Regions from separate parts of the Enterococcus sp. AAFC-DPL-5182 genome, predicted to be linked through region 2. Evidence: riboswitches for the same ligand, from Rfam matches in the RefSeq annotation. Region 2 holds a riboswitch; each other region holds the start of a gene.

Region 1 (8,514 bases), 750 kb from region 2:
TTTCTACGACAACAGAAGATGTCAGTGGAGAAATAGTGGAGAAAGTTGCGCTGTCTAAACCTTTTTCAAACGAAGAAATCGATGCTGCTATGCAGACGATGACAGGTGTTATAACACAAATCCCACCAATGTTTTCTGCAGTCAAAGTCAACGGGAAACGTCTTTATGAGTATGCTCGAAATGGAGAAGACGTTGAGCGACCAGTGAGAGAAGCGATGATTTATTCTTTTGAACGTACCAGTGAGCCTGAATTTAATCTAGAAAACGGAACACAAAGTTGGCGCTTTAAAGTAGTTTGTGGTAAAGGAACTTATGTGAGAACGTTGTCTGTTGATACAGGACTTGCCTTAGGAGTGCCAGCGCACATGTCTGATTTGACGCGTACGGCAAGCGGTGGCCTAACAGCTGAGCAGAGTTTGACCTTAGCGCAGGTCGCAGAAAGAATGAAACAAAACAAAATAGCAGAAACGCTTTTGCCGATTGAAATAGCTATCGAACGCTTTAAACGCATTGATTTAACGGAGGAGCTTTACAACAAAGTTAAAAATGGTGTTCGATTAAGTCCAACCGATTTGGCTCTAAAGGAAATGCCGCAGGATTTGGTGGCCTTATTTTATCAAAATCAAGTCGTAAGCTTATATATGGCACATCCGACAAAGCCAAATGTATTAAAACCTAGCAAAGTGCTAAGAAATAATTAATAGAAAGAAGTTTTAACATGCAGATCATTCCAATTCGACATCCATATAATCCAGAACAAATCCCAGCAGAAGAGGTTGTTATGGTACTAGGATTTTTTGATGGTGTTCACCGTGGACACCAAAAAGTCATTGAAACAGGAAAAAAAATTGCGGAGAAGAAAGGCTTAGAATTAGCCGTCATGACATTTAATCAGCATCCGTCCATCGTTTTTCAAAAAGTTTTGCCTGAGAATATGAAATATTTAACGAGCTTAGAGCAAAAAGAACAATTGATGGAAAAGTTAGGAGTAGATTTGTTATATGTAATCGAATTTACTTCGGCATTTGCGCATTTGGCGCCACAAGAATTTGTAGATCAATATATCGTTGGACTACATGCAGCAGCAGCCGTTTCTGGATTTGATTATACTTACGGACCAAAAGATATCGCAGATGTCGCCCACCTACCTGGCTATGCTAAAGATCGATTTGAAGTTGTGACGGTAGGCAAAGAAGAGTTGGATGGAGCGAAAATCAGTTCAACGCGCATTCGCGAATTGATGGAACAAGGGAAGATGGAAGAGGTTACTGAATTACTAGGGTATGTCTATGAAACAGATGGCACCGTTGTTCATGGTGATGCTAGAGGACGTTTATTAGGATTTCCTACTGCTAATATCAAAGTGAAAAGTACAGTACGCTTGCCTAGAATCGGTGTTTACGCTGTGAAAATTAAAATTGGAAACAAATGGCATATTGGTATGGGCTCGATCGGTCACAATGATACTTTTGGTGATGGTCGTGAACTAACTGTGGAGGTATATATTTTAGATTTCCATCAAGATATTTATGGTGAATATGTAACTGTGCGTTGGAACCATTATTTACGTGACCAAGTGAAATTTGATGGAGCGGAAAATTTGATTGTACAGCTAAAACAAGACGAACAAGATACTGCAGATTATTTTTTGAATAACAATCACTAATATAGTTTCATCATATTCGATAAACTGAATAAGGCAGCAATGAGTTTGGTTGTTGCTTATTTAGTTTAATTGTTTTTTTTCAGACTTTAGTTTCAGTGAAGTGGAAATTTGAAGTAGGAAAAATAATATAAAAGTTTATATAAAAACAAATTTTTCTACATCGGATCAAAGTAAATTGATATACTATAATTGCACTACTAAAGGAGAAGTCATTAACGATAAGGGGCATTACATGGAAAAAAAGAAACGTGAAAAGAAGAAAAGGAAACTGTTTAGACTTCCGACGTTATTTATACTCTTGATTTTGGGCGGAATCGCTTTTTTATTTTGGTATTATTACAACCTCGATTATCAGGATAACGCTACTCCATCCTATGATGGGTATCAAGTTTCCCAAGTAGATTTAGAGGTATCAGATGTTGATTTTCACCAAGTTGATGAGCCCTTATTGGAAGGAAGTCGAGTGAATTCTGAATTTACTGAGCCATTGATCGATCCATGGCCGCAAGATGAGCAAGTCAAACAACCAGCAACGCTACCTGTTTTTCGTTTGTGGGATATGGACAATAAACAAACTGTTTACAAAGCAAGCGTAAATCTGTCAAGTGTGAAACATATTGAAAAAGTTGAATTTCCAACGTTTGGTGAAGAAAATGGACCAAACGATTTACAAATCTATCCAGCGAAATATCATCCAGAAAGTAGTACATGGGAAACAGATATTCTGGTTAAGAATCATCAAGAAGCGGGACGTTATCAGATTAAACTGTTGATTACGAAAGAAAATGGAAAAACTGAATTAGTGGACTTTGGTGAGTTTGTAGTTGAACAGCCTAGCATTGAAGCTGCAGTGGATAATGCTAACGTTGGAAAAGGGCAGTTTGACGTAAATATTCAAACTAAAAGCACTGCTGATATTGAAAAAGTACTAGTTCCCGTGTGGTCAAAAGAGGATCAAAGTGATAAAAAAGTATATGAGGGGACCCTTCAACCTGATAATACCTATAAAGTTCATGTTGATTACGAAGATTTCGCTTTTAATAATGGCCTGTACCATGCGAGCACCCAACTAATTGCAATGAATGGATTAAAGGCTGAGTGTGAGGCTGGCACTGCAGAGATTGAGTTGAGGCGGCCAGTTCGTATCCGAATCATGCAAGAAACAACGTTGTTTCAAAATAGAAACTTGTCTAAAACAGCTAAACAATTACCAGCAAACAGTATGGCTTATGTGAAAGGGATCGTCTTTAATTCTGAAAAAAAAGTTTATCGAACGACTGAAGGCTATATTTCCGCTGAGAATATTGAAATTAGTGAAATGATGGATGATATACGTTATGTAGCTCATCGTGGAAATCATAAAGCAGCGCCCGAAAACTCTATCCCGTCCTTCCAACAATCTGATAGTTGGGGAATTGAAACGGATATTTGGCTAACAAAGGATAAACAGTGGGTGATCATGCATGATAGAACAGTTGACCGAATGACAAATGGTAAAGGGAAAATCAGTGATTTGACATTAGCTCAGATAAAAGCCTTACGCATCGATCAAGGATCAAATAAAGAAAATTATTCCCAAGAACAATTAATTGTTCCGACACTAGAAGAGTTTCTAACGATCATGAATAATAAACAGAGTATTCCTTTTATTGAAGTTAAGGCAAAGAATCTTGAACCGAGCGATTATGATCATCTTGCAAATTTAATTACTTCCTATGGTATGTCTAATACAGCGGTGATCATTTCGTTTGATTATCCAAATTTAGTGGAAATGAAAAAACGTCTTCCAGACACTCAGGTTCAATTGTTAGCTAAAACTTTAGATGAACAAATGATTACTCAAACGAGTAGTTTAGGTGGGAAAGCTGGTCTAGATATCAAATATGATAGTGTAGTGAATAGGCCAGACTTAATTGCTAAAGCTCAAAGTAAAGGATTGTCTGTTAATTTATGGGGAGTGCCTCAAAATGAATTTAAAAAGATGGAGGCATTAGGGATAAATAATTTAACAACGGACTATGACTAAGGAGTATTTAAGCCTTTTTGTAAAGGAATAGATTCATAAAAATTTTAGGATGGTTCATGTTTTTTATTCTGTCATAATGGACGATAAGCAAAAATAATTGCTTACTATTTTTTAGGAGGATAAAATCCATGAAAAAAATTATTTTAGGAACAACAATCTTATTTTGCTCAGTTGCTCTAGTAGGATGCGGTAAAAATGCGGAAAAGAACAATGATAAATCTGAAGGATCGTCGTCCTCCAGAATTGAAAAAAGTAGCAGTTCTCTAGAATCAAGCAAGAAAGATAAGCACGAAAAAACTTCGGAATCGAAAGAAGTTGGCAACAAAACTACAGAGTCCGTAGTAAAAAAGAAAAAGTAAAAAAACTGTTTAACAGGGGATAATGTAGAATCTACAAAATGATTTTTAAAAGTAGTGACTGAGTTGGTTTGTAAGGATGTGAGTGGGGATATAACTCAAAGAGTTATATCCCCACTCATATTTTTTTTAAGAATCAGTGTGTGAAATTCATTAAAAAGAAGTATCAATAAAAGATGATAATACTTGTTTTAGTTGATTTCCAATATATTTATTTTTAAGATAATAGATCGACATCACTCTGAGTGGGAGGCTTTCATCATTTATAGAAATGATGTCTAGATCATCCAAATGACGTTGTAAATATTGTGGGACGATAGAAAAAGTATCGGTGTTTTTTACCATGTAAAGAATCAATTCAGTGGTATCAACGTGAATATCCATTTCTTGAGATCTTGATGGGAGACTGTTTTTCATCCAATCATAAATTGTTTTCGTTTCAAGAAATGTTTGATTAAAGAATACAAAAGGATAATTATCAAATAAGTCTAGACTAATTGTTGCATGGTCGAAAACTGGGTGGCCTTTTCGCATGATGATTTTGTATTCATTTGAATAAATATCTATTTTATTTATCGTATCAGGTACATTTTTTATGGAAGGGCCAATTCCAATATCCGATTCTAATGTTTCGAGTGAGTGAAAGATATTATCTGAAATAATTGTATTGATTCTCAAATATTTATATTCTTGAAACAATGCTGAAAGAGTCTCATTTAATTTGAATTCTAGATCGTTTAAAAAAAGAGAAACATTAATCGTAGTTAATGCAGATTCTTTTGAAAAGGAGAGGTCATTGATCTCATCGCAAATATAGAACATTTCTTGTTTGATACGCCAACAATGACTTTCTAGTATTTTTCCAGCGGGGGTGAGTTGACATTCTTCTTTAGCTCTAAAAAATAGCGCTGCCCCGATTTCATCTTCAAGATTTTTTATTTGCTTACTTAATGCGGCTTGTGAAATGCCGAGATGATTGCTGGCTCTAGTGAATTGTTTTTGTTCGCAGAGTGTTAAAAAGTAGTTTAAATGGGTTAATTCCATGTTCTTTTCTCCTTTCAATTTGTTGTTAAAAAATAAATTGAAGTTGTTCGATTAGATCTTTATGTGCTTTTGAGAGAGGTAGGTCTGAATGATAACCAATAGAAATATTTCTGAAAGGTCCATCAATGATCTCGACTGATGTAATACTTAAATAATTCGGAATGGAATCTGCCAATGAGTAAGGAAGAAATGCCACGCCAAAGTCTTGATCGACTAAATTCAATATTGAGATTGTTGAAGGTAGTTCGTAACATTGATTATCTTTAAGTTCAGGATGGTTTATTTCTATCCAAGTTTTAATTATGTTCTTTTCATAGATTTGTTTTGAATAATTTATTAAAGGGGTTTGCAGTAAATGCTCTACTGACAATTCGTTTAGATAAGATAGTTGATTTTTTTTGCTAATGAAAACAACGTAAGATTCTGAAAAAATCAAACTACTTGCTATTTTAGAATTCTCTTCTGATAGAATACCGACTGCTATATCGATTTCTTTATTTTCCAGAGCTATTTCAAGGTTGTCGTAATAGCCATAATCAATAGAGGCTAATGGATATTTTCGGTGAAAGTCTGTTAGCATTTTTGCAATCAAATAGTCAGTGTCAGCTAAATTTGTTCCGATTTTGATGGTTGCTGTTTCTCCAGTATGGACAAGTAAATTGATTTCTGTGACAGCCATTTCAAATTCTTGAAAAATTTTCTCCCCTCTTTTTTTTAAAACAAGACCCTCAGGCGTTAAGGTGTTATTGCCGTAATCTCTCGTTATCAGTTGGGCGTTTAGCTCCTGCTCTAATTCTCGAATATGTGTGCTTAAATAAGGCTGAGAAATACCTAATTCCTCTGATGTTTTTGTAAAGCTTTTGTTTTTGCATAATGCTAAAAAATAGTCTAATTGTTTTAATTTCATTTGCTCATCTCCTTTACTCTGTTGAAAATAAATGCTGGTTCTCTTCAAGATAAAATAATTTGAGATGAAATAGTCATTTTTTTCAAAAAATATACAAAAAATTAATAGTATTTTTTTATTTTGAAATAATGACTGTTTTCTATAAAGGAAAAGAGCCCTTTTAATTGGTAATAGCCGACCAATTAAAAGGACTTTTATCAGTATTAGCTTACTGATAGGGAATAGTGAACAATTAGTGAATAGGTTGTTTCTTAGTTTAGTATAATTTTCTTTGGCCAATAGAGCCATTCTGTTTTATTTATAGTGCTATTCTTTTTTATGAAATTTGAACAATGAACTTTGGAAATATAAATCCCACTACGGGGGAAAGCCGAAGTGGGATCCATCAGAGCTTACTTTGTAAAAAGGAGTATGGATGTTACATAAACGAACTTGGGAGATTCGTTTATACAAATATAGTAAATAAAATGAACTGAATAAACTATTTCTTTTTTGTCATAGAAGTATTCTTTTTTATAAATGATTTAAAAAGGAAGATGGCGAAAAAATTACATTCAAAAAAAGTTATACAGGTATCGTTTTTTTTGTCTATAAATGTAAGGCATAATTCATTAGAATAACAGTGTAATTCTTCTTGTTAGGCGAGGCTCCTATACAAACACAGGCTACTGCCCAAAAATGTCGAGAGACGCCAATGGGTAGAACAGGAACTGTCGAATTAAGGCTTTTCTTAAGGTAGCTAAAAGCTTGGGCTTTTTACGTTGTATAGTGCCAAAACTCAACGATTATGGAGACTCACGGCAAAGCGGGCTGAGTTTTCAGTGCGCTTTTTTGTGTGGAAAGGATGTGGTGACGGTGCCAGAAGATAGTTCGATAAGCCAGAGATCAACTAAAAGAAAAGAGGATAATCTAGATGCAAAAAGAAATGAAGAACATGATCCATGAAAAAGCTTATCAAAAGATAGCGAATTTATCTATCGATAAAGTTTTAGAAAGCTTTTCCTCTTCGTGGGATGGCTTGAAAGCCCGAGAAGTTCAACACTCAAAAGAAAAATTCGGTATAAATAAAATTACAGATAATAAAAAAAAGTCCTTTATTTATACTGTGATAAAATCCTATGTCACACCATTTACTGTTGTATTGATGATACTAGCAACTATCTCGTTTTTTACTGAATATGTGTATGCTGAACCAAGTGAGAAAGACATTACTGGGGTTTTGATTATGGTGGTCATGGTTTTGTTAAGCGGCACTATGACTTTAGTTCAATCAGTGAAATCAAGTAATGCAGTCAGTAAATTACAAAATATGATTCAGATCACAGCGACTGTTACCAGAGAAAATAAAGAAATGGAAATACCTGTGGACGAAGTTGTTTGTGGTGACTTAGTTAATCTTGCAGCAGGAGACATGATTCCTGCAGATTTGCGGTTGATTCATGCGAAGGACTTATTCGTTTCACAATCAGCGATGACAGGAGAAAGTTTTCCAGTTGAAAAAAAAGTCAAAAATGTTACTTCTACAAATAATAATAACCAAACAGATTTTGATAATTTATTGTTTTTAGGCAGCAATGTCGTTAGCGGCAGTGGTGTTGGTGTAGCTGTTCGGGTTGGGGATAATACACTCTTTGGAAAAATTGCACAAGATGTTGCAGATGATGAGAAAAAAACAAGCTTTGAATTAGGTGTAAACAAAACGACATGGTTATTGATTCGTTTTATGATGGTGATTACGCCAGCAGTATTTTTGATCAACGGAATCACAAAAGGCGATTGGGGTGAAGCCTTAATGTTTGCTATTGCAACGGCTGTAGGGCTTACACCAGAAATGCTGCCAATGATCGTTACGACTAATTTGGTCAAAGGTTCTAGGGATATGGCAAAAGAAGGAACGATCATGAAAAACGTCAACGCGATTCAAAATTTTGGTGCCATGGATATTTTATGTACGGATAAAACTGGCACCCTGACACAAGACAAGGTCATTTTAGAATATCATTACAATACCTCATGCCAAGAAGATCGGGAAGTATTGCGTTCTGCTTTTTTAAATAGTTATTTCCAAACTGGTCTGCGTAATTTAATCGATAAGGCAATTATTGAAGCATCATCGAAAGAGTTATCTATCGATGAAGAAGATTATTTTAAAATTGATGAAATTCCTTTCGACTTTAATCGTAGAAGAATGAGTGTTGTTATTAAAAATAGAAGATCGAATCAAAGCTTTTTGATTACTAAAGGAGCAGTTGAAGAAATGCTACAAGCATGCTCTCATATCAATCAGGCTGGAGATGTTGTTCCGATCACACCAAAAATAAAAAAACAAGTATTGAAAACAGTGAAGGAATTAAATGAAGATGGTCTGAGAGTCTTAGCGATCGCAGATAAAAAAGTCAACAATCAATTAGATGACTATTCTGTTGCAGATGAACAGGAACTGATTTTACAAGGGTATCTCGCTTTTCTAGATCCTCCTAAAGAAACGGCTGCTGCTGCTATTCAAGCATTAAAA
Region 2 (8,514 bases):
CGTTTATACTTATTAGGTGGTGTTTTAGCAAATATAGTAACCAGTAGCATTATTGGGATTTTATTGGTACCTCATTCTATGATTGCTGCAGTTTTTGTTCTTACAGGTATTTTCATAGCTGTTACAAATGTTTTTCCGATGGGCTTTAATGATGGAATGAGTCTAAAAATTGCTTCTTCTAGTGAGGAACAGCAATTTTTGTTATATGTACAATTTGAAGTGAATTATCAGCTGAATCAAGGTTTGACTTACATGCAACTTCCTGATAGCTATTTTGATTTGATGCCAACAGAACCTAAGCAAACCTATTTCAACGAGTATCAGCAATTTTTACAAATCGCTCGATTGGCAGAAGCCTTCGATTGGGCTGGTTTAAATAACATATTAGAATCACTATGGAGTCAATTAGATAACTTGATTGAGATCTACCAAATAGAAGTGAAAAAAGAGTTGATTTTCTCTTTATCCATCACTCACCCTGATGATCCTCGAATCACTCAATTATGGACGGATAAAAAAGTAAAAATGAGTTTGAAGCAACCTTTAATGGGGAATAAACGAATAGAAGCAGCTTATTATTATTTTGTTAAACATGACACTCAGTCTGCTTTAGATTGTTTAAAAGCTGGAAAAAAATTAGTTAATAAAGCACCGAATGCTGGTGATGCTAAGGTAGAGATGAAGCTGAATGATTGGCTCTATGAGAAGTTTTACTGCAACGATCATACTTAATTTTATAAAAAAAGTGATTAGATCGATTTAAAAAAATCAATCTAATCACTTTTTACATTTTAGCTCAAATTATATTAGTACTTCCCTTTTATCACGAAAAAAGAGCCGCGGATCGTCCCCGCCAGTTTTGACTTTTGTCGTGCAAATTTAAACTTACCTTCAAATTCTGCTGGAATATCCATCCCATCAGATAACTTAAACCCAACAGCACGTTTCCCACCTTCTTCAAGTGTATACATCACATTAACAGCTAAACCATTTTCATAAAAAACGTAAGCCATCTTGATACCATCTACTTCAAAACTTGAAACCTCTAACGCTTTATAAGGAAATGTCATCTGACGTTCTGCTAACACTTTTTCGATCCATGCTAAGATTTCAGGATCATCACTTACCGGTACAGTTACGAATTCATGTTTGTATTTGTTCCAATAGTAACGAGCTTCATTTGCACGTAAACCTGCCAATGCATCTGCCACTGGAGATGTTTCAAAACCAACTGTTGAGACATTTTTAAAATCTACTTTATAAGACATATTGGCTCCTCTTTTCTTTTTATATGAACATTATATGCAATGTATAAGCGATTGACAAATATTAAAACTGAGTGTATTTTTTCCCGTTTGTGACTTTTATCTGAATAGAATTAATAAAAAAGTTGTAAATTTGTCGATCATTTACTATAGTTAGATTAGCTCGTTTGTGCTAAAATGAACAATCGCTTTAAATCTTAAAATTTTTAGGAGGGTAAACATTGAGAATCCTTTATATATCAATATCAGGTAATACCCGCTCTTTCGTAAACCGTCTTGTTTCATATGCTGCTACTGAGCATAACACTCAAATCGAAGTAAAAGAAATTCAAGAGAATTCGACTCTTGAAAAAGAAACAACATCTTTTTTCACTTTCGTACCAACTTACTTAGATGGAGGAAATGGAGTTGATAATGGTGATACAGAAATTCTTACGGAAACGATGAGAGAATATCTAGAGTATCAGGAGAATTTCCGTTATTGTTTAGGTGTAGTCGGCAGTGGAAATAAAAATTTTAACCACCAATATTGTTTAACTGCTAAACAATATGCTCAGAAATTTGATTTTCCTTTTTTAGCTGACTATGAGCTTCGTGGTACACAAGAAGATTTAGAACATGTTTTTAATGTTTTGTCAGTGGCTATTTCTAACATTTAAAAAACTCTTTGAATACTCTAACAAACAACGAGGCTGGGATATGATGATGTCCCAGCCTCGTAACTTTTTACTGAAATTTCCACTTTGTTTCATCGTAACCACTAGCTTCACCAACACTGATATAACTCAGTATACCACCACCCCAAAAATATGTATTGATCGGGATGCCATTGTGAAAAATTTTGTAGTAACCGTCCCCTTTGTCAACAATGATAAAACGTTTCGCATTACTTTTAGTATCTAAATAAATATAACCTCTAGTTGAAAAGTTCCAATAATCATAACCACTCGTATATGGATTAGCTGATCTGATCGTATATATGTTTAACCCTTCATGATCTAAATAAACACCATCACTACTCGTACCTAAAACAGCGTACTCCCAATTGCCAACTTCTAGGGTTTTTCTAAAGTTACCTTTAAAGTCCCCATTCATCGTATAAGCACTCATCTTTACTTTTTTCCCAGTTGGCGGTGCTGCTTGTGCCGTTACGCCCAAATATAAACTTACTCCAAATAGACTACTAAGCAATAGTAACGTTGTTATGACTTTTTTGACCCTTGATTTCTTTACTTTCTTTTCCATTTGCATCCCCTTATCTTTCATTGATAGTTTTTTCACAAATCAATCATAAGGTAGTTTCAAAATAAATAACAGTTCAAATTCGTTTTTACAACATACAAAAATGGTCTCTTTCTTTAACATGTTTGTCCACTCTTTCCCTAAACGTTATTTAAGTCTTATACAATCACAATCAATTTCTAGTCTATCAAAATTATCCCGTAATCTAGTCATTATCTTCATCTCAAAAGATTATTTTGACCCATTATTAAACAATAAAAAGAGAATGCTACAATTTAACATTCTCTATATGTTCTTGATTTAGTTTTTTTTACAATAACTCTTTTCTCAATTCCTCGTCTGTTCGAGTAGACAAATATTTAGGCGCAATATCCAAAACAGTATATGCCCCAAATTGTTTTTCCCTAGCCAAACGAACACAGGCTCTAGCATAAGCAACTAAGACACTTGCCGTAAATTCGGGATTACTCTCCAGCTGTAAATTATATTCGATGACTTGCTTGGTATTTTCATGTGTTGTTCCTGTATGCAGTACCGTGCCGCCATGAGGCATCGCTTTATGTTTTTGATCCAATTCAGACTGAGAAATAAAATGAACCTCAGTATCATAATCTGCAAAGTAATTCGGCATTGTAATGATTTCTTCGCGAATTTTTTCTGCCTGTGATTCATTTTCAAGCACAACAAAACATTCTCTAAAATGTTTATCTCGAGTAGTCAAATCCAGTTGTTCTCCCGCTTTGAGCTTCTCTATAACATCATTGTTTGGAATTGTATATTGAACGGCATCTAATACACCGTCGATTCGTCGTAATGCATCGGAATGACCTTGGCTAACACCTTTACCCCAAAATGTATTCGTCTGTCCAACTGGTAAAATGCTTTGTGCATACAAACGATTCAAACTAAACAAACCTGGGTCCCATCCTGTTGAGATAATCGACGTTGTTTGATTTTCTTTTGCTACTTGATCCACTTTCGCAAAATGCTCTGGAATCTTAGCATGTGTGTCAAAGCTATCGATCGTGTTAAATAAATGAGTCCACTCCGGCGTTTGCGTTGGCAAATCTGTCGCTGAACCGCCGCAAAGAATGCAGACATCGATTTCACCTTTTTTGTGTTTCAATTGCTCCATCGTAAATGCTTTAGAACCTTCTGTTTGCACCGTTTCAGGAGCTCTTCTTGTAAAGACACCGACTAATTCCATATCTTTGTTTTGTTTGATCGAACGTTCAACCCCGCGTCCAAGGTTTCCATATCCAATGATTGCTACTTTTATCATACTAACATTCCTCCACTTCTATAAATCAGATTATACCAAAAGAAAAAGACATCTGACAATTGGAAGTTGAAAAAACGAGTTCCTTCTTTTACTGATCCATTATATTCAATTGTTTTTTTAATTCCGTGGTGATTTTTTGCTTTTCCTCATCTGAAATACTCTGATAAGAAATCCCTTCTTCCCCAGTATAGCCATCACCTGTAAATCCTTCCCCTTGCATTTGATAACTTTCAATGTTTTCTAAGGCTTTTTGATAATTTTTCATTAAAAGAGTCATTTGATCCAGGGTCATATCGGTTTGACCATTTTCTCCTATTATGTCGAGTAATTCTTGATAACGAAAAACACTTTTCATCGAAGTTAATTCTTTGGTAAGCTGAATCGTTACCTCTCGCTGCCTCTTTTGTCTGCCGTAATCGCCTAAAGGATCTTCATAGCGCATTCTCGCATACTGTAATGTTTCCCAGCCGCCTAAATGCTGTTCCCCTTTTGGATAATGAATTCCTTCTGCATCAAACTCAAAATCATTATTGACGGTGACACCGCCAACTGCGTCACTTAAAGCTGCTAAACCATCCATATTGATCACAAAATAATGATTGATCGGGATATCTAAATAATGTTCAACCGTATCGATCATCATCTCGTCTCCACCAAAGGAATGAGCATGATTGATTTTGTCATAGACGCCATCTTTCCCAATGATTTCGACATAAGCATCTCTGGGAATACTTGTGATCGTAGTTTTCTTCAATTGATTATTGACGGTGACCACCATAATCGTATTTGCTCGAAAATCTGTTTTGCGTTTAGAATCATTTGCGATACCTAAAAGTAAGAAACTCGCAGGTTCACTATTTCCTAACTCTGCGGCTTTATTTTTTCGATTTAGTGGCTGATACATTTTATCGGCAGTTTTTTGGACTTTTTGAAACACCGCAGCACCATAAGCTGAAGCTCCAGCAACGACTAGTAAAAGCACTGTTAGCGTGCCTAAAATAGTTCTTTGAATGAACTTTTTTTTAGCAATAGGGGTAGAAAATTCTCTATTAAGGTACACTCTTTGCAAGAAAACAAAAGAGAACTTGACCCAAGTATAGCTTAAAAGAAAACCTGCAAGCACATCACTTGGATAATGAACTCGTAAATAAATCCGGCTCAATCCAATCAAAAGAACATAAACGATCAAAGTGTTTTTTAAAAACTTGTAATGCTTCATTTCCTTTGAATAAACGGTTTGTAAAATCAAGATCATCGAACAAGCTAAGCACATGGCTAAGAGCGAATGCCCACTTGGAAAACTATAGGAAGTTCGTTCAGCCAACTGTTCTACATTTGGTCTTTGCCGCGCCACAAGCTGCTTTAAGACAAATCCAAAAGCGCTGACTACTAAGACATTACTACTTAGCCAAACCGCCAATAACTTATGTTTATTTCGCCAAAGTATAAATGAGACTATCAAGCTAACAACAAAAATCGGCACGATCGTAGCACTTTTGGCAACTAAATCCACAATACTGGTCAGTAATTGACTCGGTTTCCAATTAAAGTGATAAATCGCTGAATCTAACTGAACAAACCATGATTCTTGTTTTACAACTAAAAAGGTTAGCAATGAAAAAAATACGACACTTAAAACTGCTGGAGTAAATTTCTTTTCTTTCAACGTATACATGTGATAAATCCCTTCATTCATATATTCAGTAAAACAACCAAGTTAAAGATTATTTCCAAGTAGTTTTCACAGGAATATCATACAACTAAATAGATCACTAAATGATTTTGCCCCTTAATTGGCAGTAGTGAATCATCTAACGGTATACAGTTGGAAAACTCTTATTCACCAAAAGAAAAAAGCCAAACATGCTTTCCCTAAGACGTTTGACTTTCAATCAATCTCATCGTCTGAGTTTTAGCACTATACAACGTAAAGAAAAGTTCTTAGCTATTTTATGAAAAGCCTTAATTCGACAATTCCTGTTTTACACATTGGCGTCTTTCGACGTTTCTGCGCAATAGCCTGTGTTTGTATAGGAGCCTCACCTAACAAGGTTATTTATCTATTTATTTTGTTAAATAGTAACGCTGGTAAAAAAAATTTTCAAGTTATTTTATGACTCTTTAGTTTTTCTTAATTTAAAATTTGAAAAAGATAGCACCCGTAAACAAGCAGAAGCAATCATCAAAATAGTATTGATGATTGCTTCTGCTATACTCTATTTTACTCATCTAACTCTTCAAATTGTGAGTTATAAAGTGACGCATAATAACCGCCTTGAGCAAGTAATTCTTCATGTGTTCCTTGTTCTTTAATATCGCCATCTTGCATATACAAAATCTTATCCGCATCTTTGATCGTTGATAAACGGTGCGCAATAACAAATGACGTACGACCAGCCATTAAATTATTCATAGCACCTTGAATCAAGCCTTCTGTTCTGGTATCAACAGATGATGTTGCTTCATCAAGGATCAAAATCGGTTTATCAGCTAAGATTGCGCGGGCAATTGTTAAAAGTTGTTTTTGACCTTGGGAAATGTTGGAAGACTCTTCATTTAATTCCATATTGTAACCACCAGGCAACGTTTGGATAAAGTGATGAACGTGAGCCGCTTTCGCGGCTTCATAGACTTCTTCATCCGTTGCATCTAAACGACCATAGCGTAAGTTTTCCATGATGGTTCCTTTAAATAACCAAGTGTCTTGTAAAACCATCCCAATATTTTTACGTAAATCTGCACGATTAAAGTCTTTGATATTATGACCATCGATTTTGATTGCGCCAGATGTTACATCGTAAAAACGCATCAATAATTTAACCATAGTTGTTTTACCTGCACCAGTTGGTCCAACGATTGCCACTGTTTGGCCGGGATCAACATGTGAACTGAAATCATTGATAATGATTTTGTCTGGTGTATACCCGAAACGAACATGTTCAAAATCGACCATCCCTTTGGCTTTGTCGATTTTAACTGGATTTGGTACTGTTTGTGCTTCTTCATCTTCTTCAAGAAATTCAAAAACACGTTCAGCTGCTGCTGCCATTGATTGGAGTAAGTTTGATACTTGAGCCAATTGGGCAATAGGTTGTGTTAAGTTACGAACATATTGGATAAACGCTTGGATATCTCCGACCGTGATCGTGCCATTATAAGCTAAGATCCCACCAAAAATCGCTACTGCAACGTACCCTAAATTTCCAACAAAGTTCATGATCGGTTGCATCAAACCTGAAAGAAATTGGGATTTCCAAGCTGATTTGAATAAGACATCATTTTGTTTTTTAAATTCTGTAAGTGAATTTTCTTCATCATTGAATAGACGTACGATGTTATAACCACCGATGGTTTCTTCTACTTTACCATTGATCACGCCAAGATATTCTTGTTGTGTTTTAAAGTATTTTTGCGAATTTTTCACAACGATCAAAATTAAGATCATTGAAATTGGGACGATCAAAATCGCAATACCTGTCATTTGCACAGAAATCGATAGCATCATGACAATAACACCAATGATAGTGAATACTGATGTAATCAGCTGTGTGATCGATTGGTTTAATGATTGACCTAGAGTATCCACGTCATTGGTGATACGAGATAAGACTTCACCCGTTGTACGACTTTCAAAATAATTCATTGGCATACGATTGATTTTTTCTGAAATTTCTTTACGCATGCGATATGTGATTTTTTGCGAAATCGTTGACATGATCCAACCTTGAATGATCCCAAAAGCGGATGCCACTAAGTAGAGCCCTAACATAAAGAGTAAGATTCCACCAATTTTATTAAAATCGATTCCGCCAGTTCCTTGATATTTTTTGATTAAACCATTAAACAATTCTGTGATTGCTTGGGATAAAATTTTTGGACCCCAAATATTAAATACGGTTGAAGCAATTGCAAAGATCATTACAAAGAAAACGGGTATTTTATAAGCACCAATATAGGAGATTAATTTTTTTAGTGTTCCTTTAAAATCTTTGGCTTTTTCCACTGGAGCGCCATGCCCAGGTCCGCGTCCGCCACGAGGGCGATTTTGTGTTTGTTCTGCCATTATTCTTCGCTCCTCCCTACTCTGCTTCTTCTATGCCTAATTCAGCATTACTCAATTGTGATTGAGCAATTTCTTGATAGACAGTGGATGATTTCATTAATTCATCATGTGTTCCATGATCTACAACACGACCTTCGTTCAATACGATAATATTATCTGCGTGAAGAATCGTAGAGATTTTTTGAGCAACGATGATTTGCGTCGCACCTTTGATATTTTCAGATAAGGCTTTTCTCAACGCCACATCTGTTTTATTATCCAGTGCTGAGAATGAGTCATCAAAGATCAAGATTTTAGGATTTTTCGCTAAGGCACGAGCGATGGATAATCGTTGTTTTTGTCCACCAGAAACGTTCGTTCCACCTTGAGAAATTTCCCGATCGTAGCCTTTTTCATTTGAATCGATGAATTCTTCAGCTTGAGCAATTTCAGCTGCTTTTCGCATTTGTTCATCCGAGATATTTGCATCCCCAAATTTGATATTTGAGGCAATATCACCTGAGAATAAGATCCCTTTTTGCGGCACAAATCCAATGATTTCATGTAATTTATGCAAACTCATCTCACGAATATCGATGCCATCGATCGTAATTCGCCCACCTGTTACATCAAACAAACGTGGGATCAAGTTAACGATCGTTGATTTGCCTGAACCTGTTGAA
Region 3 (8,514 bases), 760 kb from region 2:
CTATAGATAAGAAGATTCGAAAGGAGCACCACCATGTCTCAAATACAAGTAATCAAAGTGACCAAAGAGAATATAAAAAAAATGAAGTCCTTTTACGAGAGAAATCTTTTGAATAGGAATGTACCTTATTCTGAATTCGTTGCGAAAGTTGGCAATACAACGATCACGGCCTACACTTCTGGTAAAGTCATGTTTCAAGGGCCTGATGCGCAAAACGCTGCTGCTAAATGGGGAAACCCGACCCAGAGCAAAGGAACAAACTCTACCACTTCAAAGAAGGCAAACACACTTCCAGCTAATTTCAGCCAACTTTCTGTCTTAGGCAGCGATGAAGTCGGCAATGGTAGTTATTTCGGTCCAGTGACAGTTTGCGCAGCCTATGTTGATAAAACAATGGTCACAAAATTGAAAGCTCTTGGTGTAAGAGATTCGAAGGAACTTACCGATCCTCAAATCATAGAACTTTCAAAAGTCATCAAAGAACTGATTCCATATAGATTACTAATTGTTGAACCAGAAAAATACAATCAGATTCAACCCAAGTACAATGCTGTTCATATGAAAGTCGCACTTCATAATCAAGCAATCCATTTACTATTAAATGAGATCGCACCAATCAAACCCGAAGCGATTTTAATCGATCAGTTTACACCTGAAGCAAACTACAGAAAATATGTACGAAGTGAGCAAAATCAGGTCAGTGAAAAGTTGTACTTTATCACGAAAGGTGAACAATACCACGTAGCAGTTGCTGCAGCTTCAATTATTAGTCGCGCGGCCTTTTTGGAAGAATTAGATAAAGAGTCTAAAGAATTAGGCATGAAGGTCCCTTCTGGGGCTGGAACTGTTTCCGATAAAATTGCTGCTAAAGTTTTAGCTAAAGGTGGAATGGAATTATTAAGTAAATACGTAAAACTTCATTTTGCAAATACGGAAAAAGCAAAAAAAATAGCCGCTAAATAGAAACACGCCTAAGACAAATTGAGATACTGTCTTAGGCGTTTTGCTATTCTGCTTCTTGAATTTCTTTGTCTAGATCAGCGTAGTCAATCGCTGTGTGAATAAACGTTTCATCATTTTTAGGAAAATGCTGCAACAAGGAATCCATTGGTTCAATTTCAACTATCCCGGACTCCAACTCAAAATCCATTAAATGTCCACCAAAAGTCTGCTCATCATCAATAAAATGTAAATGAAAATCTGCCGCTGCAACACCTTGAAATAATTCAGGTGTAAAAAAGCCCACAACAGTTCCTGCCAAATCTTCTTTAATAAATTCAGGTTGTTCTTTGGACACTTCAACTAAACGTTTATAAGGTTTTTCTTGCTTAGGCATCGCGCGAATATGGACTTTTTTGAACTGACCATGAATTTTGATTGCATGAAAAAGATTTTCACTCTTCAAATGCTCACGGACCAATCTATTGATATCAAAATTAGTTATAATCTTGTTCACCGAAAAAGTAATGATCGGTTTAAAAGTAGTTACGGCAGCATACGGCGTTTCCTGTTGCTCATCTATCACAATCAGTGCGCCATCTTCTCGGCCTTGATAGGCTTTCCCATTTAAAATAATCAATTCGCCATCTAGACCAGATAATGTGCCAATGCCAAAATCGCCTCTTTTCAAAATATTAGCAATTGTTTCAGTACCATCCATCAAGCCTGCCATTAAAGCTCCTAATGTCCCGTGCTGATATAAGACTGCTTCTTTTGTCATTATTCTCACCCTTCTAATAAAACTGATCTGGCAAAATTGTTTCACCAAGTTTTTCATTGTCTTGATAATCAATTGGAATATCAATAACTACCGGACCTTCCGTTTTGATTCCATTTAAAATAGCTGCCCTCAACTCTTCTACATTCTTGACTCTTACCCCTGTTGCACCAAATGCTTCAGCGTATTTCACAAAATCAACCGGTCCAAAATCAACACCAGAAACTCTATGATATTTTAGCTGTTCTTGAAATTCGACCATGTTGTAACGTCCATCATTCCAAATCAAATGAATGATATTCAACTTTTTACGCACAGCTGTTTCAAGATCTTGAGCTGAAAACAAGAATCCACCATCACCAGAAACTGATACTATTTGTGTATTTGGACGAACCAGTGCCGCTGAAACAGCCCAAGGCAGCGCCACCCCTAGTGTTTGCATACCATTGCTAAAAAGTAAATGTCGTGGTTGATAACTTCTAAAATGACGCGCCATCCAAATATAGTGGCTGCCCACGTCAACAGTGACCGTCATTTCATCAGTGACAATACTTTGCAGTGTTTCAATGACCTCCAAAGGGTGCAGCAAACCATTGTCTACTCGTTCTTTCACATCATCTCGTTCCACTAATCTTTCATGTAATGTATTTAAATAATCGATCGCTTTCTCTGATACTATTTTAGCTTCAATACTAGGCAAAAGCACTGTTAATGTTTCTGCAATATCCCCAATCAACTCTCGTTCGGGCTGGAAGTATTGGTCGATTTCAGCTGGAGTATCATCGATCACGATGATTTTTGCCTCTCCTTCAGCATTCCAATTTCTAGCCTCATACTCAATTGGATCATATCCCACAGCAATGACTAAGTCACTACGTTTTAACAACATGTCACCTGGTTGGTTACGGAATAATCCGATTCGTCCAAAGAAATGGTCCTCTAATTCTCTAGAAATCACCCCCGCTGCTTGAAACGTTTCAACAACTGGGATTTTGGTCTTCTCAACGATTGCACGGATCGCTTTAGCTTCTTTATCTGTAGAGGCTCTCATCCCAATAAGCAATACAGGCAACTCTGCTGCTTGAATTAATTTTGAAAGATATTGAATATCCTCTGATGAAGCTGAACCAATTTTTGGATCACTCAAAGGTTTGATGCCTACGGATTTTACTGCGCCATCGACAACATCTTGAGGAATACTGATAAAACTAGCTCCTTTTTTCGAAGACTTTGCCAATCGGTAAGCATTTGCTAGAACTTCCGAAATAGTCTCTGGATCTTGAATTTCCGCACTGTACTTAGTGATCGGTTCAAATAAAGCAGCATTATTCATACTTTGATGCGTTAATTTTAGTAAATCTCTACGTTTCACTTGACCGCCTATTGCCAATACCGGATCACCTTCTGCCGTAGCCGTAACTAATCCAGTTGCTAAATTACTTGCACCTGGACCACTTGTCGCAACTACTACTCCTGGATTTCCAGTCAATCGTCCCACCGCTGCCGCCATAAAGGCAGCATTTTGCTCATGACGCGTTACTATCAATTCAGGTCCATCATCGACTAAAGCATCAAACAAACCGTCAATTTTTGCTCCTGGAATCCCAAATACATAATCGACACGATGATTTTTTAAACTTTCTACAATCACTTCAGCACCATTTCTACTTTTTCCCACCATCTGTTACACTACCTTTCAAATAATGTTACATAATTTCAAAATCACTTATACAAAAGGGTGAATATTAAAAAAAAATACAAAATCGTTCATCACAATAGTACAGTTAATCAACCTGTATCACTTCGTTATTATAGCATGCGATCTTTTATTTGTTTAATGATTTGTTTGCTAAAACAAAACTGTAATCAATTTTTTATATTCCTTGTTTACTTATTCTCCATATCAATATAAGTTTAAGAAAAAATAAAGAAAATATTTAGGCTAAACGTATAAATGGACGAGTTTTCCAACGCTTGTTTCCCTACTAGTTCAACGATAGATCAAAAATCGTTACTCTATCCAGGACTAGACTTATTATGAAAAACTTAATACTTATCTAGTTGACTTTACTAGTGATATTCACTATATTTAGAGCGATCTGAATAACTTGTTAGGTGAGGCTCCTATGGAAACACAGGCTACTGCTCAAAAATGTCGAAAGACAGTAATGGGTAGGACAGGAATTGTCGAATTAAGGCTTTTCACAAAGTAGCTAAAAGCTCTGCTTTTTACGTTTCATAGTGCTAAAACTCAACGATGAGAATGATGAAAAGCTCTATTTGTGCTGAAATCAATCCCCCTTCGCTGAGTTATTCTAAGCGGAGGTTTTTTGTTTTGATAAATAATGTTGACAGAATTCTTAATTTTTTGGAGGTGGATATACAAATCGAAGAAGAAAATGTCTCTTCATAATGACATGGTATAGAGATTCTTCTTTTATTTCGAATTTACTGTGATTCATTATTTTTAGTAAATAGACTTTTTTATCCCCCATCTAAATCAATTCCTAAAGCCAAACTTTATTTGATGATCAATTAAAATGATTAGCGAGGAATAAAAAATGAAAACAGGAATGAAATTTTTAATTTGTATGATTCTTTTTGTTCTCTTGATTTTTACAGGAATCGGGAGTTACACGGCAATCAATTTTCATAACGGGAAAAAAATAGCTCAATCTCAAGTGAACAAGAGCAAAAATACTAATTTTTCTGGTGATCAACAGACAAATATGAAAGAAATCACGATTATGTTAATTGGTGATGATGGTCGTGAAGATGATGAAGATGGCGGACGCGCAGATACTTTGATGGTCGCCCACTATAATAGTGAAACTAAACAACCAAAATTAGTCTCAATCATGAGAGATTCTTATGTATCAATACCTGGTCATGGATTAGAAAAAATCAATGCAGCTTATGCCTATGGTGGAGCAGAATTAACTAGAAAAGTCCTTAATGACTCTTTTGGATTACCAATCAATTATTATATTTCAGCTGATTTTAATAATTTTATTCGGTTGATCAATGAGCTTTATCCAAAAGGGATTGAGATCGATGCGGAAAAAGATATCAATTTAGACAATGTCGACATCAAAAAAGGCAAACAAACCATGGATGGTAATACATTGTTACAGTATGCTCGTTTTAGAATGGACGAAGAAGGTGACTTTGGTCGTGTAAGAAGACAACAACAGGTCATGGACGCCCTGGCAAAACAATCTAAAGATGCCGTTTCCTTCTTACAACTTCCAAAAATTGCTGGTGAAGCTGTCGGTTACTTAGATACAAATATTCCTACTGACCTTCTAGTAGACTTGGCAAAAGATTTTCTAACAGGGAACGTAAAAAGTCTTGAAACATTATCTGTACCAGTTAAAGGGAGCTGGTCATTTAACGATTACACTGATGCAGGCAGTGTATTAGAAATAGACGAGAAACAAAACCAAGAAGCCATTCATAGCTTCTTGAGTGATGGAGCTGCAAAATGAAACAAATGAAGAGATTCTCAAAGATGCATTATTTAGACTTTTATATTCTGATCCCTTATTTTATCTTATGCGTCATTGGCATTCTAATGGTCTATAGTTCAAGTTCTTATCAACTATTAGATAGTGATCTTGGAACTTCTAGTAAAGCAATCAAGCAAACCATGTATTTTCTTTTTAGTATCGTTTGTATGAGTTTTGTTTATCGAATTAACTTGGCGGTTCTTCGTAAACCTAAAATGATGTATTTTATTTTGACCATGACCTTCCTATCCATTATCGCTTTACCGTTTATAGGGACCAGTGTTGGCGGCGCCAAGCGTTGGATAAACTTGGGGGTGCTTTTGTTTCAACCATCTGAGTTAGTTCCTTTAGTAATCGTTCTTTATTTGGCTTCCAATTTAGCTAAAACGGACACACTTGTCCCATTTAGATTCAAGGATCATAAACGCTCACTGCTAGTCGCTATTTTCTTTATGTTTTTTGTGGCTTTGCAGCCGAATATCGCTGGAGCATCAATGATTTTCATTCTTGTTTTAGTCTTGTTTTTATCTAGTGGACTTTCTCCTTGGTTTATGTCGATAGCTTTAATTGGTTTTGTTGCGATAAAACGGTTAGGAACAGTTCTTTTATTGTCGATTCCAACAAATTGGATGCCACAAAAATTCGGGTATTTAGTGACACGTTTTGAAGTGATGCAAAACCCTTTTATCGATCCAACTGGTAAAGGATTTCAAACGTCAAATGCCTACTATGCTATGCATAATGGCGGTTTTTGGGGATTAGGATTAGGCAATAGTATTCAGAAAAAAGGCTTCCTTCCAGCTCCTGATACAGATTTTATTTTTGCTATTTGTATCGAAGAGTTGGGCTTGATTTTTTCTTTAGGGATTTTATTTTTAGTATTTTTTATGGTTGCTCACTTATTCTTACTTGCAATAAGATCAAAAAATCTTTATTACTCTTATCTTTATATTGGTTGCGGAATGTTGCTTTTACTTCAAGTCGCTGTAAATGTAGGTAGTTTGTTAGGTTTTATTCCAATGACTGGATTGACCTTCCCCTTCATCAGTTATGGTGGATCTAGCTTACTGATACTGAGTATTACGCTTGGCATCGCTTTGAATGCCCGCGCTACAGAGATTAGAGAAACCACTAGGCAACAGGGAGGTATGGCATGAGAAAAATGTTAAATACCAAAAACGAACCAGTGAATTACGCCCTTCTCTTGCCTGTCTTTCTTTTGATATTAGTCGGTTTCATTGCTCAGTACGGTGCATTCCATGCAGACCCTTCTGTTGAATCAGTTGCACCTTTATTGAGGAAACAACTTTTATGGACTATTTTAGGTATTGTCACAATGTTTGCTACAATGTTCATTCCGATAAAATATTTATGGAAATTTACTCCTGCCCTTTACGCTTTATCGTTATTTGTAATGAGTTTACTTATAAAATTTCATGACCCAATAATGGCAGCCGCAACAGGTACCAAACGTTGGATTCGTATAGGACCAATTTCCTTTCAGCCATCAGAATTCATGAAATTAGGCTATATTTTGATGTTGGCCTATATTGTTACGAGAAGAAGACAAAAATCGTCGAATCCTTCAACTTTAAAAGAAGATTTTCGCTTATTAGGTGAATTATCACTTGTCAGCCTCCCTGTTTTTGCTTTAATGTTTTATCAAAAAGATTTTGGGACAAGTTTAGTTTTTATTTCTATTTTTCTTGGTATGGTACTTGTTTCTGGTTGCTCTTGGAAGATTTTAACAGTCGGTTTTGGGATTTTAGGTGTAATTGGCGTCAGTGGTATTTTGTTGGTTTTAACTGAGCGAGGACAAACAATCCTTTCCTATCTTCATTTTCAGCCATATCAGTTTAATCGGATCCATGCTTGGCTCAATCCTTTTGAATATGCGGATTCAATTTCATTTCAGCAAGCTCGCGGTCTGACTGCTATTGGGTCTGGAGAGATGTTGGGGAAAGGTCTGTCGAATTTACAAATCTACGTTCCTGTTAGAGAATCTGATATGATTTTCACTGTAATTGGTGAGGCTTATGGTTTTGTCGGTACTTGTGCGTTGATCCTGTTATTCTTTTATCTAATTTATCAAATGCTGATCTGTACGCTAAATGCAAAACGTGAATTTTATGCGTATATTACGACGGGTGTGATTATGTATTTCTTGTTTCACATTCTTGAAAATATCGGGTCTAATATTGGTTTGCTACCTTTAACGGGGATTCCTTTGCCTTTTATTAGTCAGGGCGGTACAGCTTATTTGGCTAATTTTATTGGGGTTGGGTTGATTCTTTCGATGTATTATCAGAAGGAGAAGATTTAGCTAGGGACTGTTTATTTGAATTAAAAAATAAAACGATGAAGTGAGCTTTTAAAAAGTTGCTTCATCGTTTTATTATATATTACCGGCTATCTCCTTTTCTTTCCAATTTATTCTAACTCCGTTATCCACTAGTAAAACACTTGATTTTTTAACAGATGGTATTCACTAAACAAAAGAAAAAGCTGAACCCTCTTATATCGAGGATTCAGCTCTCATTAAATTTCTATTCTTCTTCTTCCGCCATGAACGTATTGAAAACTTCTTCAATCATATCCCATTCAGCATCTGTTTCGATTTGTTGTAATTCGCCTTCTGTTCCTTCGTTGTTTTCGATGTATGCATAAGCTTGCAACTCAACATCTTCTTCTTCTGGAACACCTGCAGGATAAAGAAGTACGTAATTTTTACCGAATTCTTCTTGTCCGTCAACTGTTAATAAAATCTCATATAACGTTTCGTTTCCTTGTTCATCAACTAACGTAATATGTTCATGCCCTTCGTGATCGTGATCATGGTTATGTTCTTCTGCCATTTGTCTTGCTCTCCTTTTATCTTATACTTGTTGTTTAACAAGTTAGTTTAAATTTTATTGCCAGCGCCATCTAAATAATTTTGTAAAATCATGACAGCAGCTACTTTATCGATTACTTTTTTTCTTTTCGCTCTAGACGTGTTCGCTTGTTCGACTAACATACGTTCTGCCTGAACGGTGGTCAAACGTTCATCTTGATACGTAACAGGGAGTTGAAACATGTCTTCGATTTTTTTTCCATAAGCCATCGACGCTTCAGCTCTTGGTCCAATCGAGTTATTCATATTCTTTGGTAATCCAACAACAAAACGAGTCACTTCATATTCTTTGACTAATTCTGCCAAACGTTCAAAGCCAAATTCTTCCTGTTCTTCATTGATTCGAATGATCTCTACACCTTGTGCCGTCCAGCCAAATGGATCACTTACCGCGA

What was found. A riboswitch is a leader RNA that binds a small molecule or an ion and turns the genes downstream of it on or off. The one in region 2 is predicted to bind magnesium.
Region 1: another riboswitch for magnesium. It lies ahead of mgtA (magnesium-translocating P-type ATPase); the one in region 2 lies ahead of AC4BB7_RS07190 (phosphatase PAP2/LCP family protein).
Region 3: another riboswitch for magnesium. It lies ahead of AC4BB7_RS10845 (LCP family protein); the one in region 2 lies ahead of AC4BB7_RS07190 (phosphatase PAP2/LCP family protein).

What each region holds. Positions count from the first base shown of each region.
Region 1 is NZ_CM177101.1:2,303,797-2,312,310, reverse strand. It holds gene truB (tRNA pseudouridine(55) synthase TruB) at 1-701, shown strand, start outside; gene ribF (riboflavin biosynthesis protein RibF) at 719-1,666, shown strand; gene AC4BB7_RS10770 (glycerophosphodiester phosphodiesterase family protein) at 1,899-3,692, shown strand; gene AC4BB7_RS10765 (hypothetical protein) at 3,821-4,051, shown strand; gene AC4BB7_RS10760 (LysR family transcriptional regulator) at 4,202-5,092, opposite strand; gene AC4BB7_RS10755 (LysR family transcriptional regulator) at 5,118-5,999, opposite strand; M-box (ykoK) riboswitch at 6,626-6,796, shown strand; gene mgtA (magnesium-translocating P-type ATPase) at 6,913-8,514, shown strand, end outside.
Region 2 is NZ_CM177101.1:1,558,435-1,566,948, reverse strand. It holds gene AC4BB7_RS07215 (zinc metalloprotease) at 1-732, shown strand, start outside; gene AC4BB7_RS07210 (DUF8821 family protein) at 807-1,268, opposite strand; gene nrdI (class Ib ribonucleoside-diphosphate reductase assembly flavoprotein NrdI) at 1,487-1,924, shown strand; gene AC4BB7_RS07200 (hypothetical protein) at 1,992-2,510, opposite strand; gene AC4BB7_RS07195 (diaminopimelate dehydrogenase) at 2,818-3,789, opposite strand; gene AC4BB7_RS07190 (phosphatase PAP2/LCP family protein) at 3,878-5,464, opposite strand; M-box (ykoK) riboswitch at 5,680-5,847, opposite strand; gene AC4BB7_RS07185 (ABC transporter ATP-binding protein) at 6,011-7,852, opposite strand; gene AC4BB7_RS07180 (ABC transporter ATP-binding protein) at 7,869-8,514, opposite strand, start outside.
Region 3 is NZ_CM177101.1:2,322,946-2,331,459, forward strand. It holds gene rnhC (ribonuclease HIII) at 34-963, shown strand; gene budA (acetolactate decarboxylase) at 1,007-1,720, opposite strand; gene alsS (acetolactate synthase AlsS) at 1,734-3,398, opposite strand; M-box (ykoK) riboswitch at 3,818-3,987, shown strand; gene AC4BB7_RS10845 (LCP family protein) at 4,279-5,205, shown strand; gene AC4BB7_RS10850 (FtsW/RodA/SpoVE family cell cycle protein) at 5,202-6,383, shown strand; gene AC4BB7_RS10855 (FtsW/RodA/SpoVE family cell cycle protein) at 6,380-7,549, shown strand; gene AC4BB7_RS10860 (DUF1292 domain-containing protein) at 7,773-8,081, opposite strand; gene ruvX (Holliday junction resolvase RuvX) at 8,129-8,514, opposite strand, start outside.